2 linked regions of the Saccharopolyspora erythraea genome follow. The protein of the gene in region 1 interacts with the protein of each later gene in a pairwise test. Links are inferred from orthologs where the notes say so. Each region holds a gene or a part of one and is shown in the gene's direction. Other genes may lie near its edges. The genes, in order: HUO13_RS35210 and dnaE.

The links.
Region 2: the proteins of HUO13_RS35210 (region 1) and dnaE interact in binary tests that used the Escherichia coli proteins (3 or more experiments, as listed by UniProt). The link is inferred for Saccharopolyspora erythraea from one-to-one orthologs.

The regions. Positions count from the first base shown.
Region 1 is NZ_CP054839.1:7,831,677-7,834,886, forward strand. Bases 1-2,903 are described here. They hold HUO13_RS35210 (pyridoxal phosphate-dependent aminotransferase), read left to right. Parts: upstream 1-818; coding sequence 819-1,988; downstream 1,989-2,903. Other genes in these bases: HUO13_RS35205 (DUF445 domain-containing protein), read right to left, coding at 1-521; HUO13_RS35215 (CHAT domain-containing protein), read right to left, coding at 1,991-2,903. In the rest of the region: more of HUO13_RS35215, read right to left, coding at 2,904-3,210. UniProt on the Escherichia coli protein: Shows aminotransferase activity with methionine and histidine as substrates, and to a lesser extent also with phenylalanine.
Region 2 is NZ_CP054839.1:1,845,390-1,849,826, reverse strand. Bases 41-4,170 are described here. They hold dnaE (DNA polymerase III subunit alpha), read left to right. Parts: upstream 41-385; coding sequence 386-3,970; downstream 3,971-4,170. Other genes in these bases: HUO13_RS08520 (cytochrome P450 family protein), read left to right, coding at 4,123-4,170. Also shown: more of HUO13_RS08520, read left to right, coding at 4,171-4,437. UniProt on the Escherichia coli protein: DNA polymerase III is a complex, multichain enzyme responsible for most of the replicative synthesis in bacteria. This DNA polymerase also exhibits 3' to 5' exonuclease activity. The alpha chain is the DNA polymerase catalytic subunit.

The DNA.
Region 1 (3,210 bases):
TGCGAGCCGTCGGCGAAAACCTGGCCGAGGATGCGTCCCAGCGGCGGGCCCCACGGCTGGGCGAGGACCTTGCGCACGACCGCCTGTTCCAGCACGGCCTGCACGTCCTCGTCGCGCAGGACCTGGACCGCGCCGCGCACCGCGGTCGCGAGTTCCGAGGTGACCCGCTCGGCGTGGTCCTGCTCGCTGAGCCATCCGCCGAGCCGCTTGCTGATCTCGGCTCGACGCAGCTTGTCGCGGACCACGTGCTCCGACAGGAAGTTGGTCCCGACGAAGTCGCCGAGGCTGCGCCCGAGGGTGTCCTTTCGGGTAGGGATGATCGCGGTGTGCGGGATCGGCAGTCCCAGCGGACGGCGGAACAACGCCGTCACCGCGAACCAGTCGGCCAGGGCGCCGACCATTCCCGCCTCGGCCGCCGCCCGGACGTAGCCCGCCCAGGCCGCCCCGCCGTTCTCCTGCCAGCGGGCGATCACGTAGATCAGGGTCGCGACCAGCAGGAACCCGCCGGCCACGGCCTTCATCCGCCGCAGGCTCCGGCGCTTCTCCTCATCGGATACCGCAGTACGCTGCACACTTCGATTGTGGCAGTGTTCAGACCCTGACCTCGCGACACCGCTCGTAACGGACATTTGGTACGCGGATCAAGGCGCAACCACGGCCCTGACTCAGGCAGCAGCCTCGCGGCCGTCGTTGCGATGGTGCCCCGACGACTGCCACATCCGTCCCCGGTGGCGGGGTCCGCCGAGGCCGATTGGCGGTGCGAAGCCGCACGTTCGGCATCTGCTGATCCCGGGCGGTTTCGACTACGCTGCGGCAACGTGCGTACTCCTGCTCTCACCGCCCGGCTCCGACCGTTCACTTCCACGATCTTCGCGGAGATCACCGAGCTCGCGAGGCGGACCGGGGCGGTCAACCTCGGTCAGGGCTTCCCCGACACCGACGGTCCCGAGGGCATGCTCAGAGTCGCGCAACAGGCGATCGCCGACGGCGTGAACCAGTACCCGCCGGGCGCCGGCGCGCCCGAGCTGCGCGGGGCGATCGCCGCGCACCGCCGCAGCCGCTACGGCATCGAGCACGACCCCGAAGGCGAGATCCTGGTGACCGTCGGGGCCACCGAGGCGATGTCGGCCGCGATGCTCGCGCTGGTTGAACCCGGCGACGAGGTCGTGCTGATCGAGCCCTACTACGACGCCTACCCCGTCGCGGTCGCGATGGCCGGAGGCGTGCGCCGGACCGTGCCGCTCACGCAGGGACCGGACCACCGCTTCGTGCTCGACGTCGACGCGCTGCGCGCGGCCGTCGGGCCGCAGACCCGCGCGCTGGTGCTGAACTCTCCGCACAACCCCACCGGAACGGTGTTCACCGACGACGAGCTGGCGGCGATCGCCGATGTCTGCCGCGAGCACGACGTCATCGCCATCACCGACGAGGTCTACGAGCACCTGCTGTTCGACGGGCGCAAGCACAAGCCGCTGGCGACCCTGCCGGGCATGGCCGAGCGCACCCTGTCGATCTCCAGCGTCGGCAAGAGCTTCAGCGCCACCGGGTGGAAGATCGGGTGGGTCTGCGGACCGCGGGAGCTGGTCGCCGCGGTGCGCGCCGCCAAGCAGTTCATCACCTTCGTCGGCGGTGCACCGTTCCAGCCCGCCGTCGCCCACGCGCTCCAGCACGAGCTCGACTGGGCCGAGCAACTGCGGCTGGACCTCCAGCGCAAGCGAGACATGCTCTCCGACGGCCTGGCCGAAGCGGGCTTCGACGTGCTGGCCAGCGAGGGCACCTACTTCATCTGCGCCGACGTTCGCCCACTGGGCTTCAGCGACGGGGCGCAGCTGTGCCGCGAGCTGCCCGAGCGGATCGGGGTCGCCGCGATTCCGGTGCAGGTGTTCTGCGACCACCCCGACGCGACCAGGCACCTGGTTCGCTTCGCGTTCTGCAAGCGCGACGAGGTCCTGAACGAGGCCGTCGAACGGCTCCACAAGCTGCGCTGACATCAGCGTCCTCCGCATCCGAGGCACACGAACCCGGATTCGCCGTGTGCCGCCTGCGCCTGGGCCAGTGCCGTCGCGGGCGGCACCCCGCGCCGCAGCGCGGAGTGCAATGCGACCATGACCTCGGCCGTTCGTTCGTCCGGAACCGGGATCACGCTGGCGATCACGGTTGCCGTGCCGCGGCCGAGCAGCGCGGCGGCCAGCCCGCTGAGCTGGTCGCAGGGGCTGATCGCCGACTGGCCGACCTCGCACGCCGAAAGCACCACGGTCGTCGGACCGCGGTGCAGGCGGTCCAGGTCGTAGCCGTAGAGCGGACCGTCGGCGAGCTCGAGGCAGGAGAGCAGGGGCTGGTCGCCGCGGAACCGGCCGTGGGCGGCGACGTGCACGGTGCCTGCTCCGTCCACTGTGTCCAGAACGCGTTCGGCCGTCGCGTCGGCTCCCGTGAGCAGTTCGCCACCTGCGGCCGCGTGCAGGTCGGCGACCTCGCGCTCGGCGTGCTCCAGGCCGGGCCCCGCGACCCAGACCTCCCGGGCCCCGGGAGTGGTCTCGGCGATGTCGGCCGCTCCGCGCAACCAGCACCGCAGCGAAGGCGCGACGGTCACGCCCCGCCCGCGCAGCGGGGGTAGCGCCGCCCACGGAAGCGCGTGCAGGCTGCCGGTGGGCACGACCACGAGCGGGCGTCCCCTTTCCAGTTCACCGGCGACCGGCCCCAACACCCGCTCGGCGATGATCTCGGCGGACCCGAGCACCCAGCCGTCGAACATCGCACGGACCGCGCTGTCGGGCTTTTCCGCCTGCCTGGACAGGAAATTGCGCAACCTCGCCACCTCGCCCACCACGGCGGACTCGGCTCCCAGCGCGTGCAGCCGCACTACTCCATCCACAATGGACACAGCGCGCAGCCGACCGTCGACGGTGAAGAAGTTGAGCAGCACCGCGTCACCGAGCTCGGCGACGACATCGCCGAGCTCCCAGCGGCCCCACGCACCCTCGGTGGCACCGTTGACCAGCATCGCGCGACGGCGCACCCGGCCTTCCAGCGCCTCGACCCGCCGCAGCGCGGCACCGTTCCTGGAACCGCGCGTGTCCGCCACTGCCGCGCGCAGCTCGACCAGCGAGCGGCGCAGTTCCGGATCGGCAGGCGGTTGCAGCGCCCGGCGCTGCAACGCGCTGGCACGTGCGCATTCGGTCCAGCGAAGCACCAGCTCCGGGTCGCCGACGC
Region 2 (4,437 bases), 6.0 Mb from region 1 along the record:
TCGGCCCACGCTACCCGCTCCGGCCGATCACCGTGCGAACGGCACTGACTTTCGGCGCCCGCGCGAGAGGCTGTCCTCGAACTCTTTCGGCGCCCGCGCGAGAGGCTGTCCTCGAACTCGTATTGCGTAGCGGTTCCGGTGGCGGAACCTCAGTGCCTCTCTTCGAACTCACCTTGTCAGCGGAGCCGGTGCGGAACCTCAGGAGCCCTCTGGCTATCGCCCGTGCGAGAGCCGCCGGAGCCCGCGCGCGACCCCGCGCCGGACCGGCGGTGTGACGCGCCGGAGCGGATCCGCGCAACGCCAGGGGACATCGCCGATCCCGTCGGCCGCTGGAGTTAGGCTGGCACCCTCTCCCGCCGGTACCGTTCGCGAAGGAGGCCCCTCCGTGCCCGTCGACCCCTTCGTCCACCTGCACGTGCACACCGAGTACTCGATGCTCGACGGTGCGGCGAAGGTCGGAGCGCTGTTCGCGGAGGCGCAGCGGCTGGAGATGCCCGCGGTCGGCATGACCGACCACGGCAACATGTTCGGCGCCGACGAGTTCTACCAGCAGGCGAGGAAGACCGGCATCAAGCCGATCATCGGCATCGAGGCCTACCTGGCGCCCGGCAGCCGCTTCCACAAGAAGCCGGTGTTCTGGGGCGAGGCCAAGCAGCGCGGCACCGACGAGTACGGCGAGGGCGGCGACGTCTCCGGTGCCGGTGCCTACACCCACATGACGATGCTGGCCCGCAACGCCACCGGGCTGCGCAACCTGTTCACGCTCTCCAGCCGGGCGAGCATGGAGGGCCAGTACCGCAAGCCGCGGATGGACCGCGAGCTGGTCGCCGAGTACGCCGAGGGCATCATCGCCACCACCGGCTGCCCGTCGGGCGAGGTCCAGACCAGGCTGCGCCTGCGCCAGTTCGACGAGGCGATGCAGGCGGCGTCGGACTACAAGGACATCTTCGGCGCCGAGAACTTCTTCCTGGAGCTGATGGACCACGGGCTGCCGATCGAGCGGTCGGTCCGGGAGGGCCTGCTCAAGATCTCCAAGGAGCTCGGCCTCAAGCCGGTGGCCACCAACGACAGCCACTACGTCACCGCCGACCAGGCCGAGTCGCACGGCGCGCTGCTGTGCGTGCAGTCGGGCAAGACGCTCAACGACGAGAGCCGGTTCAAGTTCGACGGCGACGGTTACTACCTGAAGTCCGCCGAGGAGATGCGGGAGTACTGGGACTCCGAAGTTCCCGGTGCCGCGGACAACACGCTGCTGATTGCCGAGCGCGTTGAGTCCTACGAGGACGTCTGGTCGTTCCAGGACCGGATGCCGCGCGTCACCGACGGCAGCGGCAAGACCGAGCGCCAGCTGCTGGAAGCCGAGGTCGAGCAGTACCTGCCCACCCGCTACCCGAACGGGCCGACCCAGGAGTGCCTGGACCGGATCAAGGTCGAGCTGGACGTGCTCGACACCAAGGGCTACTGCGCGTACTTCCTGGTCGTCGGCGACCTGACCCGGTGGGCGAAGTCGCAGGGCATCCACGTCGGTCCGGGCCGCGGTTCGGCCGCGGGGTCGCTGCTGGCCTACATCCTGCACATCACGAACCTGGACCCGCTGGAGCACGGCCTGATCTTCGAGCGGTTCCTGAACCCGGAGCGCGACTCCCCGCCCGACATCGACCTCGACTTCGACGACCGCCGCCGCGACGAGGTGCTGCAGTACGCGATCGACAAGTACGGGCGGGACAAGGTCGCCCAGGTCATCACCTTCGGCAAGATCAAGACCAAGGCCGCGATCAAGGACTCCGCGCGGGTCCACCACGGCCAGCCGGGCTTCGCCATCGCCGACAAGATCTCCAAGGCGCTGCCGCCGCCGATCGCGGCCAAGGACATCCCGCTGTCGGGCATCGTCGACCCGCAGCACGAGCGCTACGCCGAGGCCGCCGAGGTCCGCAACCTCATCGAGACCGACCCGTCGGTGTCGCAGATCTTCGACACCGCGCGCGGCCTGGAGGGGCTGATCCGCAACGCGGGCGTGCACGCCTGCGCGGTCATCCTCTCGTCGCAGCCGCTGATGGGCACCGTGCCGCTGTGGGCCCGCGACGACGGCTCGATCATCACCGGCTGGGACTACCCGTCGTGCGAGGCCATCGGCCTGCTGAAGATGGACTTCCTGGGGCTTTCCAACCTCACCATCCTCGGCGACGCGCTGAAGATGGTGAAGGCCAACCACGACCGCGAGATCGACCTGTCCAACCTGGGTCTGGACGACGCGAAGACCTACGAGCTGCTGGCACGCGGTGAGAGCCTGGGCGTGTTCCAGCTCGAAGGTGGCGGCATGCGCGAGCTGCTCAAGCGCATGCAGCCCACCGAGTTCGCCGACATCGTGGCCTGCAACGCGCTGTACCGGCCGGGCCCGATGGAGGTCAACGCCCACAACGACTACGCCGACCGCAAGAACGGCAAGAAGCCGGTCGAGCCGATCCACCCCGACCTGGACGAGCCCCTGAAGGAGATCCTGGCCGAGACCTACGGCCTGATCGTCTACCAGGAGCAGATCATGGCCATCGCGCAGAAGGTCGCCGGCTACAGCCTCGGGCGAGCCGACATCCTGCGCCGCGCGATGGGCAAGAAGAAGAAGGAGGTCCTGGACCAGGAGTTCGAGGGCTTCCAGGCGGGCATGCGGGAGCAGGGCTTCCGCGACGAGGCCATCGACAAGCTGTGGGCGACGGTCCTGCCGTTCGCCGGGTACGCGTTCAACAAGTCCCACGCGGCCGGTTACGCCCTCGTGGCGTACTGGACGGCGTACCTGAAGGCCAACTACCCGGCCGAGTACATGGCCGCGCTGCTGACCTCCAACGGCGACAACAAGGACAAGATGGCCGTCTACCTGGCGGAGTGCCGCCGGATGGGCGTGAAGGTGCTGTCGCCGGACGTCAACGACTCGCTCAACGACTTCAACGCCGTCGGCTCCGACATCCGGTTCGGCCTGGGCGCGATCCGCAACGTCGGCACCAACGTGGTCGCCTCGGTCGCCAAGGTGCGCGGGGAGAAGGGCCGCTACAGTTCGTTCACCGACTTCCTGGACAAGTCCGAGACGGTGGCCTGCAACAAGCGGGTGATCGAGTCGCTGATCAAGGCGGGCGCCTTCGACTCCCTCGGCCACACCCGGATGTCGCTGGCCCAGCACCACGAGGCGGCGGTGGACGCGGTCATCGGGCTCAAGCGCCAGCAGGCGCTCGGCCAGTTCGACCTGTTCGGCGGCGGGGACGACGCCGGGAGCGAGGACTCCTCGTCGCCGCTGGCGCACCTGCAGTTCACGCCGGACGAGTGGCCGCGCAAGCAGATGCTGTCCTACGAGCGGGAGATGCTGGGCCTCTACGTCTCGGCGCACCCGCTGGACGGAGCCGAGCGGCTGCTCGCGCCGTACCAGGACACCGGCATCGCCGAGCTGGTCGGCGGTGAGCGCGAGGCGGGCAAGGACCAGGTCAAGATCGCCGGGATGATCTCGGGGATCCAGCGCCGCATCAACAAGAACGGCCACCCCTGGGCGATCGTGACCCTGGAGGACCTCGACGCCAGCGTCGAGGTGCTGTTCTTCCCGAAGTCCTACGAGATGTTCGCCGACTGCCTGGTCGAGGACACCGCGATCGCGGTCAAGGGCCGCATCAACGAGCGCGAGGGCACCATCAGCATCTTCGCCTCCGACGCGGTGCCGGTGGACATCTCGGCGGCCGAGACCGACCCGGGCACCAGCCCCGCGTTCGTGATCAAGGTGCCTGCCAGCAGGGTGGACCGGTCGCTGGTCGCCGAGCTCAAGCGCACCTTGCAGGCGCACTCGGGCACGGTCCCGGTGCACGTGAAGCTGCAGGGGCCGCGCGGGGTCACCCGCCTCGCGCTGTCCAGCGACTACTTCGTGTCGACCGAGAACGGGCTGCAGGGCGAGCTGAAGGGGCTGCTCGGCGCGGGGTGCTTCGAGACGGTGCTGTGAGCCGGCGTGGGGCCGCGAGTCCGCTTCGCGCCCCGCGTCCGCTTCGCCCTCCGCGGAAGCTGAGAGTGCTTTCAGCGACCGCGTGACAACCGTCAGTGATATGGGTTAACTGGAGACCGGCCGCCAAAACGCCGAGCTCGGAAGGTTTGCCCATGACCACCGGTGAAGTGCCCGACTTACTGGCTTTCGACGACGCCTTCGCGCAGGACCGGCACAACCGGTACGCGCGGATGCGCGAGGAGCCGGTGCAGCGCATCCGGACGGTGAACGGCCTCGACGCGTGGCTGATCACCCGCTACGAGGACGTCAAGCAGGCGCTGCTGGACCCCAGGATCGCCAAGGACTTCGGGCGCACCCAGCAGATCATCGAGAAGAGGCTGGCCGACGCCGAGCGCAAGCCGGGGTTCTCGCCCGACCTCGGCCCGCACATGCTCAACACCGACCCGCCGGACCACACCCGGCTCCGC